Regions from separate parts of the Faecalimonas nexilis genome, predicted to be linked through region 1. Evidence: predicted binding sites of a transcription regulator. Region 1 holds the regulator's gene; each other region holds the start of a gene.
What was found. Region 1 encodes Rex, which represses fermentation and respiration genes when NADH is low (regulators of the CRP and FNR family bind a similar motif). Its sites were predicted from a motif close to ATTGTTAANTANTTAACAAT; they were not measured.
Positions count from the first base shown of each region.

Region 2: adhE (bifunctional acetaldehyde-CoA/alcohol dehydrogenase) is a predicted target of Rex. The motif match lies at 1,975-1,994, and genes of this name have one in related genera.
Region 3: AC6I5B_RS12600 (CD0519/CD1768 family membrane protein) is a predicted target of Rex. The motif match lies at 1,958-1,977, and genes of this name have one in related genera.
Region 4: AC6I5B_RS11875 (shikimate dehydrogenase) is a predicted target of Rex. The motif match lies at 1,737-1,756, and genes of this name have one in related genera.

Region 1 covers NZ_AP029189.1:1,868,947-1,872,157, reverse strand. Annotated here, with positions in the region: gene AC6I5B_RS09450 (ABC-F family ATP-binding cassette domain-containing protein) at 1-1,048, opposite strand, end outside; gene AC6I5B_RS09445 (redox-sensing transcriptional repressor Rex) at 1,192-1,842, shown strand; gene AC6I5B_RS09440 (NAD(P)H-hydrate dehydratase) at 1,947-3,211, shown strand, end outside.
Region 2 covers NZ_AP029189.1:2,936,993-2,940,203, forward strand. Annotated here, with positions in the region: gene adhE (bifunctional acetaldehyde-CoA/alcohol dehydrogenase) at 1-1,920, opposite strand, end outside; gene AC6I5B_RS14745 (DNA topoisomerase III) at 2,230-3,211, opposite strand, start outside.
Region 3 covers NZ_AP029189.1:2,483,636-2,486,846, forward strand. Annotated here, with positions in the region: gene pcrA (DNA helicase PcrA) at 1-238, opposite strand, end outside; gene AC6I5B_RS12595 (PH domain-containing protein) at 235-612, opposite strand; gene AC6I5B_RS12600 (CD0519/CD1768 family membrane protein) at 678-1,850, opposite strand; gene AC6I5B_RS12605 (DUF1836 domain-containing protein) at 2,071-2,688, shown strand; gene AC6I5B_RS12610 (DUF3810 domain-containing protein) at 2,711-3,211, opposite strand, start outside.
Region 4 covers NZ_AP029189.1:2,324,492-2,327,702, reverse strand. Annotated here, with positions in the region: gene AC6I5B_RS11890 (regulatory YrvL family protein) at 1-258, shown strand, start outside; gene AC6I5B_RS11885 (hypothetical protein) at 348-707, shown strand; gene AC6I5B_RS11880 (LysR family transcriptional regulator) at 733-1,617, opposite strand; gene AC6I5B_RS11875 (shikimate dehydrogenase) at 1,801-2,676, shown strand; gene AC6I5B_RS11870 (MFS transporter) at 2,706-3,211, shown strand, end outside.

The DNA.
Region 1 (3,211 bases):
TCTCAAAGCTGATATCCTGAAATAGTTTGTGGTTTCCGAATGTCTTGCTTAAATGTTCAACTTCTAACACATCGTTTCCGCTGACGCAGGATGGCTCTAATGAAAAGTGGAGTTCTTGCGGATCCCCCATCGGCTTTTCAATGACGTCCATTTTTTCAAGCATCTTTTCACGACTTTCTGCACGACGGATTGATTTTTCTCGATTGAAAGAGCGAAGTTTTTCGATTACTGCTTCCTGATGCTTGATTTCCTGCTGTTGATTTAAGTATTCTTTTAATTTTGCTTCACGAATCATCTTTTTCTTTTGTGCATAGTCTGAATAGTTCCCCATGTAAGTCATAATGCTGCCATATTCAATCTCTACCACTTTTGTGACAACACGGTTCAGAAAATAACGGTCATGGGATACGATTAAGACAGCACCGTCATAGTTGAGCAAATAGGTCTCGAGCCATGAGATGGAGTTCATATCCAAATGGTTTGTCGGCTCATCGAGCAATAAAATATCTGGTTTGGTAAGAAGCAGCTTTCCGAGAGACACACGGGTCTTTTGCCCTCCTGAGAGCGTGTCCACCTCTTTTAAAAATTCATCTTCACGAAAGCCAAGTCCTTTTAAGACACCGACCAATTCACTCTGATAGGCGTATCCGTTGGCGTGTTCAAAACGCTCTGTCAGTCGGTGGTATGTCTGAAGCCGGTTTTCTAAATCTTCGCCGTGAAGATGTTTCAATTCCATCTCAATCGTGCGAATCTGTTTTTCCATCTCAATGATATCTGCTTTGGCAGTCTTTAACTCTTCCAGAATTGTGTTTCCGCTTGAAAGCTCCTGATGCTGTGACAGATAACCGATTGTCTTTCCTTTTGTCAGGATAATATCGCCACTGTCTGTATCGAGTTCTTTCATGATCATTTTTAAAATAGTAGACTTTCCGGCACCATTTGGTCCGATCAGTGCCGTTTTTTCGCGATCTTCTATATGAAAAGAACCAGATTTGACAATCACTTGTTCTCCAAATGCTTTTGAAATATTATGACATGCGAGAATCATATATATAACCCCTCCCTTTTTGGTACAATAATTTTATTATAACTAAAATGTAAGAAAATACAACTAAAAGTTTGACTTTGATGCGGTGATTCTATATAATGATTCTTAGAATGGACAGGAAAACAGAGGAAGGTGAAGAAAAAATGGAAGAAAGACAAATCTCCCAGGCAGTTATCAGAAGATTACCCCGCTATTATCGTTACTTAGGTGAGTTATTGGAAAATAGTGTGGAGCGTATTTCTTCTAATGAATTAAGTAAAAGGATGAATGTAACAGCTTCCCAGATCAGACAGGATTTGAATAATTTTGGTGGCTTTGGACAACAAGGTTATGGATATAATGTAAAGTATTTATATACAGAGATTGGAAAGATTTTAGGTCTGGATGTCAATCATAATATGATTATACTCGGAGCAGGTAATTTAGGACAGGCACTTGCCAATTATGCTGCTTTTGAGCGAAGCGGATTTGTCTTAAAAGGAATTTTTGATGTGAACCCAAGACTTGAGGGCGTTACAATTCGAGGTATTGAGATCCGGATGATGGATGAGTTAAGCGACTTTATCAAAGAAAATAATATCGAGATTGCAGTGCTCACTATTCCAAAGACAAAAGCAATTGAAGTTGCAGACATGCTTGTGGAAAGCGGTATCAAAGCTATTTGGAACTTTGCGCATACAGATTTAGAACTTCCGGAGGATGTGATTGTTGAGAATGTACATCTTTCAGAAAGTTTGATGAGACTTTCTTATAATGTCAATCGTTATCATGTGGAGCATACGACGGAAGAATAATTTCCTGCTTTTGCGGGAAATAAGATAAAAGAGACGTGTAGTGGAGGCATGCAGCAGGCAGGTTTCCTTTACACGTTTTTTTCAAGAATAGAAGGTGAACAAAAATGATATATTTGCCAACCGGCGAACAGATGCGAAGAGCGGATCTGTATACAATTGAAGAAATCGGAGTTCCGTCTATGGTTTTGATGGAACGTGCGGCACTGGAAGTGGTAAGATGCATGGAAGAAGAACAACTGGATTTTCGCAAGGTGCTTGTAATCTGTGGGAGCGGCAACAATGGTGGAGATGGATATGCAATTGCCCGCCTGTTACACTTAAAGGGGCATGATGTGACTATTTTTTTTGCCGGGAATTCTCAAAAACGAAGCGAGGAAAATGCACAGCAGGCAAAAATTGCAGCACATTATGAAATTCCGGTGATAACCAATCTGGGTACAGAGGAATATAGTGTAATTATAGATGCACTCTTTGGAACCGGATTGAAACGTGAAGTTACAGGCCATTACAGGGAGGTTCTTTGTTCTGTCAATCAGATGGCCGGCAAGAAGGTGGCGGTTGATCTGCCATCGGGAATTCATGATACGACCGGAGCCCGGATGGGGATTGCTTTTTGTGCAGATCTGACAGTTGCAATTGCCTTTCCAAAGAGAGGTCTGTTTTTACAGGAGGGAAATGTGTGTGCAGGAAAGATTCTCACAGGTGACATCGGCATTTCCTCGGAAACATTCTCAGAAGGAACAGTTACATTTGGCTATGAAAAACAAGACCTATTTCTGGGATTTCCAAAAAGGAAGAAAAATTCACATAAGGGAAGCTATGGAAAAGTGTTGATGATTGCAGGCAGCAAAGGGATGTCAGGAGCTGCTTATTTAAGTGCAAAAGCCGCTTATGCAGTGGGGGCAGGACTTGTGCAGATTTATACACACGAAGAAAACCGTGTGATATTACAACAGCTTTTACCGGAAGTGATTATTACAACATATGACACGTTTGATTCTGAGCAATTAGAAAAATTGATTCAATGGGCAGATTTGATTGGAATTGGATGCGGACTTGGGAAAAGTGACACAGCAGAACGAGTGATGCAATATACGTTGAAACGTGCGCTGGTTCCTTGTGTGGTGGATGCAGATGGTATCAATATCCTGTCAAAACATATGGAATGGATTGAAGAAACGAATGCTCTGATTGTTTTGACACCACATATGAAAGAGATGTCCAGAATGCTGCAGTGCAGTGTAAAAGAACTGATAGAACAGCGAATGGAAAAGCTGCATGCGTTTGTGGAACGATATAAGGTTGTCTGCGTGCTAAAAGATGCGAGAACGCTTGTTGCGAAAGAGCATCAAAATACATATTTGAATTT
Region 2 (3,211 bases), 1.1 Mb from region 1:
GATCGCCATCTTAGGAAGTAATTCATAATCTGCTAACGGATATTTTACTCCTGTTTTTTCATCTGTGATAACTGCGAATGGTGTTACCTCAGAACCTGTTCCTGAAGATGTAGGGATTGCTACAAAGTAAGCTTTCTCTCCCATCTTAGGGAATGTATATACTCTCTTACGGATATCCATGAAACGCATTGCCATATCCATGAAGTCTGCTTCTGGATGTTCGTACATTACCCACATGATCTTTCCGGCATCCATTGCTGAACCACCACCAAGAGCGATGATTACGTCTGGACCGAATGCTCTCATTGCCTCAGCACCTGCTTTTGCACATTCAAGTGTTGGGTCTGGAGCTACTTCGTAGAAGCATGTGTGCTGGATTCCCATCTCATCTAATTTTTCTTCGATACCTTTTACGTATCCATTGTGATATAAGAAGCTGTCAGTTACGATAAATGCTTTCTTTTTACCCATTACTGTTCCTAATTCATCAAGTGCAACAGGCATACATCCTTTTTTGAAGTAAACTTTTTCAGGTGCTCTAAACCAAAGCATATTCTCTCTCCTCTCAGCAACTGTTTTGATATTGATTAAGTGTTTTACACCAACGTTTTCAGATACAGAGTTTCCACCCCATGATCCACATCCCAATGTAAGAGATGGTGCTAATTTGAAGTTGTAAAGATCACCGATTCCACCGTGAGAAGAAGGTGTGTTTACTAAGATACGGCATGTTTTCATTGCTGCTGCATGTTTTGCAAGCTTCTCTGTCTCTGCCGGATGAACATAGATAGAAGATGTATGTCCGTATCCACCGTCAGCTACAAGCTGCTCTGCTTTTGCAATTGCTTCATCAAATGTTTTTGCTTTGTACATAGCAAGTACCGGAGATAATTTTTCATGAGCAAATTCTTCAGAAATATCAACAGATTCCACTTCCCCGATTAGAATCTTTGTCTCTTCCGGTACTTTTACTCCTGCCAGTGCTGCGATTGTATGTGCTGACTGACCTACGATTTTAGCGTTTAATGCACCGTTGATGATGATTGTCTTACGAACTTTTTCAATCTCATCTTTTTTCAGGAAATAACATCCTCTGAGTGCAAATTCATCTTTTACTTCTTTATAAACTTTTTCCAAAACAGTTACAGACTGTTCTGAAGCACAAATCATACCATTGTCAAATGTTTTTGAGTGGATGATTGAGTTAACTGCCATTTTAACATCAGCTGTGTCATCGATGATAACCGGTGTGTTACCTGCACCAACACCAAGCGCCGGTTTTCCTGAAGAGTAAGCTGCTTTAACCATTCCAGGACCACCTGTTGCAAGAATGATGTCTGCGCTCTTCATTACTTCGTTTGTAAGCTCTAATGAAGGTACGTCGATCCATCCGATGATTCCTTCTGGTGCTCCAGCTTTTACAGCTGCTTCCAATACAACTTTTGCTGCTGCAATTGTCGCATTTTTTGCACGTGGATGTGGGCTGATGATGATTGCATTTCTTGTCTTTAATGCGATCAATGTCTTAAAGATTGCTGTCGAAGTTGGGTTTGTTGTAGGAATAACCGCTGCGATCAAACCGATTGGCTCTGCAATCTTCTTAATTCCATAAGCTTTATCTTCTTCAATAACTCCACATGTTTTTGTATCTTTATATGCATTGTAAATATATTCTGCTGCGTAATGATTCTTGATTACTTTATCTTCAACGATACCCATACCAGTCTCTTCTACTGCCATCTTTGCCAATGGGATACGCTGTGTATTTGCTGCTACTGCTGCTTCAAAAAAGATCTTATCTACTTGTTCCTGTGTAAATGTAGCAAATACTTTCTGTGCTTCTCTCATTGCTTCCATTTTTGCTACAAGAGCTTCTACGTTATCAATAATTCCTGGTACGTTCGTTTCCTTCTTTGACATATCAATATCCTCCGTAAGTGTTGTATTTCTTTACTACGAGGCTTAGTATACTACCTCGTTAAATATTTGTCAATATATTGTCTCCTTTTTTCTCATTTACGACTTTTTACACAATGAATTTTCCATTTTTTTTATTTCATTATGCAATTTATACAGTACAGAAATAAGTTTTTTCTGGTTTTTGACTTGCAAATACTTGTTTTTCAACCTTTTCTCACATTATAACTATTTACGACTCTCTTTGTGAATATCTGTTTACGTTCTTCCCAAAGCACATTATCGTTAATATAATAACAATCATTTCTGTTTTTACAGTTTCAACTTCGCGAATGCATCTGCAAATGCAGTATTCACCGGCTCTTCTTTTTGCTGTTTCAAATACCTCTGTACATCCTTTTTGCTCACGCCTGCACCTTCTTTTTCCCGTCTCGCCTTAAATGCTGACATCTTTTCTTTATGACCGCAAGTATTACATACAAATTGTTCTTCATCCCCTTTTTTGATGATCTCCATCTTCTTATGACATTGCGGGCATCTTGCATTGGAAATCCTTGCAACCACCTCTTTATGTCCGCACTCTCTGTCCTGACATACAAGCATCCTTGCATTCTTCCCGTTTACCGCGAGCATCGGTTTCCCACAATCCGGACACTTTTTATTTGTCATGTTATCATGTCGGAATGTTCCGGTTCCACCTTTGATCTCGTCGATGATCTCCACCGTATATCCTTTGATCTCCTGAAGGAAGGTTTCTTTTCTTAGTTTCCCTTTTGCAATATTGGAAAGCTTCATTTCCCAGTCTGCTGTTAATTCCGGTTTCCGCAAATCTTCCGGCACAAGTTCCAAAAGCTGTTTCCCCTTCGACGTAATGTAAATCTCTTTTCCACGCAATTCCATCAGATAAGAATGGAATAGCTTGTCGATAATGTCCGCTCTTGTAGCAACTGTTCCAAGCCCTCCGGTCTGGCCTAATGTTTTAACCGCCTGTTTATCGCGGGATTCCATATACTTCACCGGATTTTCCATGGCAGACAATAATGTTGCCTCATTAAATCTTGCCGGCGGCTTTGTCTTTCCACTGGCCATCTGCACCTGTTGTACGGGAAGTGCTGCCCCTTTGTTCACTTCCGGAAGTGACTGTTCTGACAACTGTTCTTCCACATCTGTCTCATCTCCGTCTCCCAGTTCATAGACTTCTTTCCAGCCCGCATGTTTTACGATTTTTCCTCTCGCAGCAAATCGTTCTCCTGCCGCTTTCCCAAGCAATGTCGTCTGCTCATACTCAAACGGC
Region 3 (3,211 bases), 610 kb from region 1:
CCGAGCCAAATCCGACAATCTGATCAACACGCTCACGCATCTCACCTGCCGCTTTGTTCGTAAATGTAATCGCCAAAATATTCCATGGATTGACTCCCTTTTCATCAATCAAATATGCGATGCGGTGTGTCAGCACTCTTGTCTTTCCTGAACCTGCTCCCGCGAGGATGAGAAGCGGCCCCTCTGTATGATAGACCGCTTCACGCTGTTCTTTATTCAATGTATCGTAAATGCTCATAAACTCTCCTTCTTTATGTTCTGAATTGCCATTCTTTTTTCCACTTCTCTTAAAAATTGATCTCTTTTTATCGGCGAAATCAACATGATTTCATGCCGTCCGTTTACCGTGTAATCAATCTGAATCCTGCGAAGTGACAACGCTGCCGAAGACAATGGATTCCACGTCTTCTTTATATTGGTAATGCTCTCATATGGAATCCGTTCCGTTCCAAAAATATAGCACTGCACAAGTATGTAATCATTATAGAGGGTATACCGCATAAAAACAAGAGGAATAAATATAAGCAATATCAATGGCAAAACAATTGATGCAAATGCAATTCCCACCGTCACATATTGAATCTTTTGAAATATTTTCATTTTTTCGCTCATACGTTCTTCCCTCCTGCCAAAAATGGAATGTACTCTCGCACATTCCATTTTAAACATTATTCAAATTACATTATGAAAGATGCTAACTGGAATAACCAGTTTGCTGCGATACCTGCCACAATACCACCGATTGTATGGCTGATGATTGCTTTTCCTGTAAGTTTGCTGCACTTCAAACTTGACATCATCGCAACATGAGTACTTAAGTATCCGCTCCAGCACATACACATTGCTGTAAATACTGCAACGTCATTCGCATGTGCTACACCGTCTGCTACCATCTTAGGTATCAATCCAACAGCTGCTCCGGCCGCTCCTAATGCTGTGATTGGAACAGAGATTGCTGATGGTGAAGAGAATCCAAATAATGGAGATAAGATAAACTGCAATTTTTCTCCAATCCATGGCAACAATGCAACTCCCTCATAAGCAGCACCTGTGTAAACACCGTCTGCGGAAGGTCCATTTGTAAGCATCATTACAACCGTACAAATCGCAAGTACACCAGGAATAATTGCAAGACCTACATCCACACCATTCTTACCACCGTCCAACAATGCTTCCAATGCTCTCGCTCCAATTCCACCATCTCTTACTTCTCTCTGCTCAAAGACATCTTTTTCACTTCCTTCTTCAAGCGGAATACAATATTCTGTCGTACCATATTCTTTCTTCGTAAACAAAATCATCATTCTTACGCTGACAACACTACCGATAATTGCACCGATATTACCGATCAGAGCTGCAAATCCAAGATTCTCACCTGTTGGAGATGTAATACCGATCATTGATGTTGTAACAATAAGACCCATACCGAATGCTGTACCTAAATTTGTCAGTGCCGGTAATTGATATTTTTTGAAATATTTTTTAAAGTTTGTGTCCTCTGCAAGTCCTAAAATTGCCGGGTTATCTGACAAGTACGTAGTCAAGACTCCCATTGAAGCTGCTCCAGGTAAATCATACACTGGTTTCATTAGGGGAGAAATTATTTTATTGATTAATGCAATCAAACCAAATTCTGAAAATAACCCAGATACGGCTCCTGCTATAACCGCAATCGCCATGATATAAAATACTGTTTCAAGAAGTAACTGATAGGCTGTGTTCATCATCGTCTGCATCATGTTTACACCGCCCATTTTCGCCCCTATCAATCCAAAGAATGCAATAATCACTGCAAGAAAGATAAAGACTTCAAGGCTTACTGCCTTTTTCGTTTTTGTCGCTTTACTCATATTTTATCCTCTCTTATTATATTATTTTTTCTATAGTTTTCTCCCTTACTATAGATGTAACCCTATAATAACATAGAGGTTATCTATAGTCAACAGGAACAATACGTTTTGTCAAAAAAATATCAATCCTTCCTTTTTTCTCCTTTTTTGCCAAAAGTTTTTTCAAAATACTTGTCATATAGTTTCTATTACTATATAATGCAATTATCGAGGTGATAAAATGACAATTGATACGAATGATTTATTAAACAGTATTTTGGAAAGTATTTCCAGAATTGATTATGTAAAATCTATTGATATTCCTAATATCGATTTATATATGGATCAGGTTACCACTTTTATGGATAAGCAGATGGCTTCTTCCAAGCGCTATGAGGATGACAAGGTTCTTACTAAGACAATGATCAACAATTATGCCAAGAACAATCTGCTTCCTTCTCCGGAAAAGAAAAAGTATACAAAAGAACATCTTCTCGTTCTTACTTTTATCTATTATTTTAAAAGTTTCTTATCTATCAAAGATATCGAGATGCTTTTGAGACCGGTTACCGATCGGTACTTCCATACCGACAGCAAGCTGAACCTGACGCATATTTACGATGAGGTCTGTTCATTTGAAAAAGATCGCATTGATACTTTAAAAGAAGAGCTCAAGGCAATGTATGCTTCCTCTTCTGAGACATTTTCAGAAGAGAACGAACAGGATCGTGAATTTTTACAATTGTTTTCTTTCATTTGCACACTCAGTTTCGATGTGTATGTCAAGAAACAAATTATTGAAAAACTCATTGATTCTCTTCCTGAAAAATTTCCTAACTATTATGAGAAAAAAAAGTAGAAGCTTCACACTTCTACTTTTTTTACTGCATAATTCTTTGATATCCAAGCATCAGATCTACTACTTTCCCATAGCTTTTTACGCCGTCAATTTGTCTGTTTGCCTTTAAGTAAATGTCATTTACTCTGTCAGCCACTTCTGCTGTTATGCCATCGTACTTATCCCAAAATGAATTATTCGCCTGTAAATCTTTCAGCGCATTTATATTCAGGCGTTCACACAGTTCCTCATATTTTTCTGTATTTTCCCCGTAAAGGGCGTTTATCACATACAGCCATCCTGACAAAAATCCACTATATCTGAACTCTTCTGACTCCGATTTGATACAACTTAAATATGCAATAAAGTTCGCCTCATCCTCTGACATAAACCCTCTCAGATGAGACAATTCATGACACATCGTAAACGGGATATTATAGTCTGTCATATCCGCATTATAATTTGCCTCAATTGTAAATGGTGAATACACTCCTGTCAGATGCTGATATGACAAAATTTCCGATATCCAGACAGGTTTGGGATT
Region 4 (3,211 bases), 460 kb from region 1:
GCACAGGCGTTGCCGAATGCACTGCTGTCATTAGACAGGATTTCTTTTATGAGTGCGAAAGTTTTGTTTGTTTTTTTAGACACTACAGCAACTACGATTGCAATGGTAGTTGTTGATCATTTTATGAAAAGTGTGTCTGCCTCGTTATTATCTATACTTGTGGTCGCATTTTTATTTGCAATCACATCTTTGGATGAGGTTAAGCGAGATTGCGATTGTAAAGATGAGAAGGAAAGATGGGAGGAAAAAGAGTCATGAGAAGTGTTAGGAATCGGAAGTTGTATTGTTGGATTATTATTAGTTGTTTTCGGTAGCATAATGAAAATGAAGGGTTGGAGGTGTATCAAATGAGAAAAAGATCTGTTGTATTAGGTGCCTGTATTTTTGCTGCGTTTTCATTAACAGGATGTAAAGATACGGAAACGCCGAAAGGGAATCCGACATTTAACGCAACTGTTTTGGAAATAGGTGAAAATACGATTTCAGTCGAACCTTTTGAAAATGAAGAGATATCAACAGGTGAAATTACGGTTACAACGGATGTTGTATCAAAGATTGAAGTACCGGAACTTGAAGAGGGAACAGAGGTATGTATCGTATATAATGGAGAAATTTTGGAGACTTATCCGGCTCGGATTAAAACCGTTTTTGCAATTTACCTGTTGGATGAAAATGGCGAAGCAATTATACCAAAGGACAGTGATTAAAGGAAGGAGCGCAAGTTAAAGAATATTAGGTCAGACCGGAATCTTTTTTGATAAATTTGACAAACCGGTTTGTGGCGGGAATCATATATTTGTCTTTCATATGAGCCATGTAGACCGTGTGGATGAGTTCTTCGCCGGCAACCGGAATTTTGGCAATCTTTGCATCGCGTATCGTGTCAACATCGGCAACGAGTGCGATTCCAAAGTCTTCTGCCACAAGTGCTGCGATAGAATATTCGTCTGGACAGTCGATGACAATATCCGGCTGGATCTGGTGCTTACGATATAATTTGTGAGTGTAAAGTCCAAGACCTGAATCACGGTCATATCCGATCACCGGATAATCCTGCAGTACTTGAAAAGGTACTTCTTTTTCATTTGCGAGCGGATGGTTTAACGAGGTGATGAGTAACATCTCCTGATGCAGGATTGGAGTAAACTGTACGGAAGGCTGATCTTCCACATATGCGCCAAAAACAACGTCATACATGTCGTTTTTCAGCCCGCGGATCAGGTCAATTGTATGTGCCTGACTGAAACTGAACGTCACTTGTTTATTTTCCGGAAGATTCAAAAAAGTACGCACCGTGTGCGGAATATAGTGGTTAGCGAGAGGGGATACATAGGCGATGTCGATGTGTCCCCCTTCTTGTGTCAGATGGTACATTTTCTGTTCCGCAGTGCGAACCTCTTCTAAAATGCGGTCAACGTGTTCTAAAAACATCTTACCGTATTTAGTGAGTGTGATGTTTCGTCCGTTTTTTTCAAAAAGAGGAATACCGAGTTCATTTTCTAGCGTATCCATAGAACGACTGAGACTTGGCTGGGAAATATTCAGTTCATTGGCGGCTAAGCGGAAATGTTCCAGCTGGGCAATTTTTTGAAAATATGTTAATTGATTTAATGTCATAGCATGTACTCCTTTCTCTACCTTACAGTATATCACAATTGATAGAAAAAAACTATCAAAAAATAACAAAAGATGTATTGGAAGTATTGATTGAAATCGTATATAATCACAGTAAAGAGGTTGTTTAAAATTTAACAAATGGGCAAAAGAAAAAACAATTCAAATTAAAAGGAGAGAAAAATCATGGCAGAAAGAATTACAGGTCACACAGAATTAATCGGTTTAATGGCTTACCCAATCAGACATTCAAGTTCACCGGCAATGCAGAATGAAGCATTTGCAAAATTAGGATATGACTATGCATACCTTGCATTTGAGGTGGACAACGATACATTAGAAGATGCGATCAAAGGACTTCGTGCATTAAAGATGAGAGGCTCTAACGTATCTATGCCAAACAAAACAGTGGTACATAAATACTTAGACGAGTTGTCACCGGCAGCGAAAATGTGTGGTGCAGTCAATACAATCGTAAATGACAATGGACACCTGACAGGTCACATTACAGATGGTATCGGTTATATGGCAGCATTAAAAGACAACAACATTGATGTTATTGGCAAAAAAATGACAATTGTCGGAGCGGGTGGAGCTGCAACAGCAATTGAAATTCAGGCAGCGCTTGACGGTGTGGCAGAGATGTCTATTTTTAACATCAAAGATAAATTCTGGGCAAATGCAGAAGAGACAGTAAAGAAAATCAATGAAAATACAAACTGTAAAGCGACATTATATGATCTTGCAGATCTTGACAAATTAAAAGAAGAGATTGCAGACAGCTATTTATTTGCAAACGGAACAGGCATGGGTATGAAACCATTAGAAGGTCAGACATACATTCCGGACAAATCGTTCTTAAGACCAGACCTGATCGTAACAGATGTTGTATATGCTCCAAGAGAAACAGCGCTGTTGAAGATGGCAAAAGAAGTCGGATGTAAGACAATGAACGGTCTTGGAATGATGTTATTCCAGGGTTCAGCCGCATTTGAATTGTGGACAGGAGAACCAATGCCGATCGAATATATGAAAGAAATCTTAGATATCAAATACGACTAAAAGAAAAAAGGAGTGCAGAGGAAAAGACGATGAATAAGAAATATTTACCAAGTGCATTGATTTTGTACTTAAACTATTTTATCCATGGTATTGGATGTTCTATATTGAGCCAGCAGGTTGTAAAAGAGATGCTGGCAGATCAGTGGGGAATGAACGATGCGATGAAAGTAACTGCAATCGCAGCCGCATTGGGATTGGGACGTTTGATCTCACTTCCGTTTGCAGGACCGTTATCGGATAAGCTTGGAAGAAGAATTTCGGTATTGATTGGTGTGGCATCTTATGTTATTTTCTTCGTAGGGATTGCTTTTTCACCAAACGTACAGGTTGCATATGTTGCAGCAGTTCTCGGAGGTATCGCAAACTCCTTCTTAGATACAGCTACATATCCGGCAGTTGCAGAGATTATGTACAAGTATACAGGTATTGCGACAATGGGAATTAAGTTATTTATTTCCGTAGCACAGCTTTTAATGCCATTCTTCTTAGGACTTGTGGCAGGAACATCTATGTCATACCTGACACTTCCACTTGT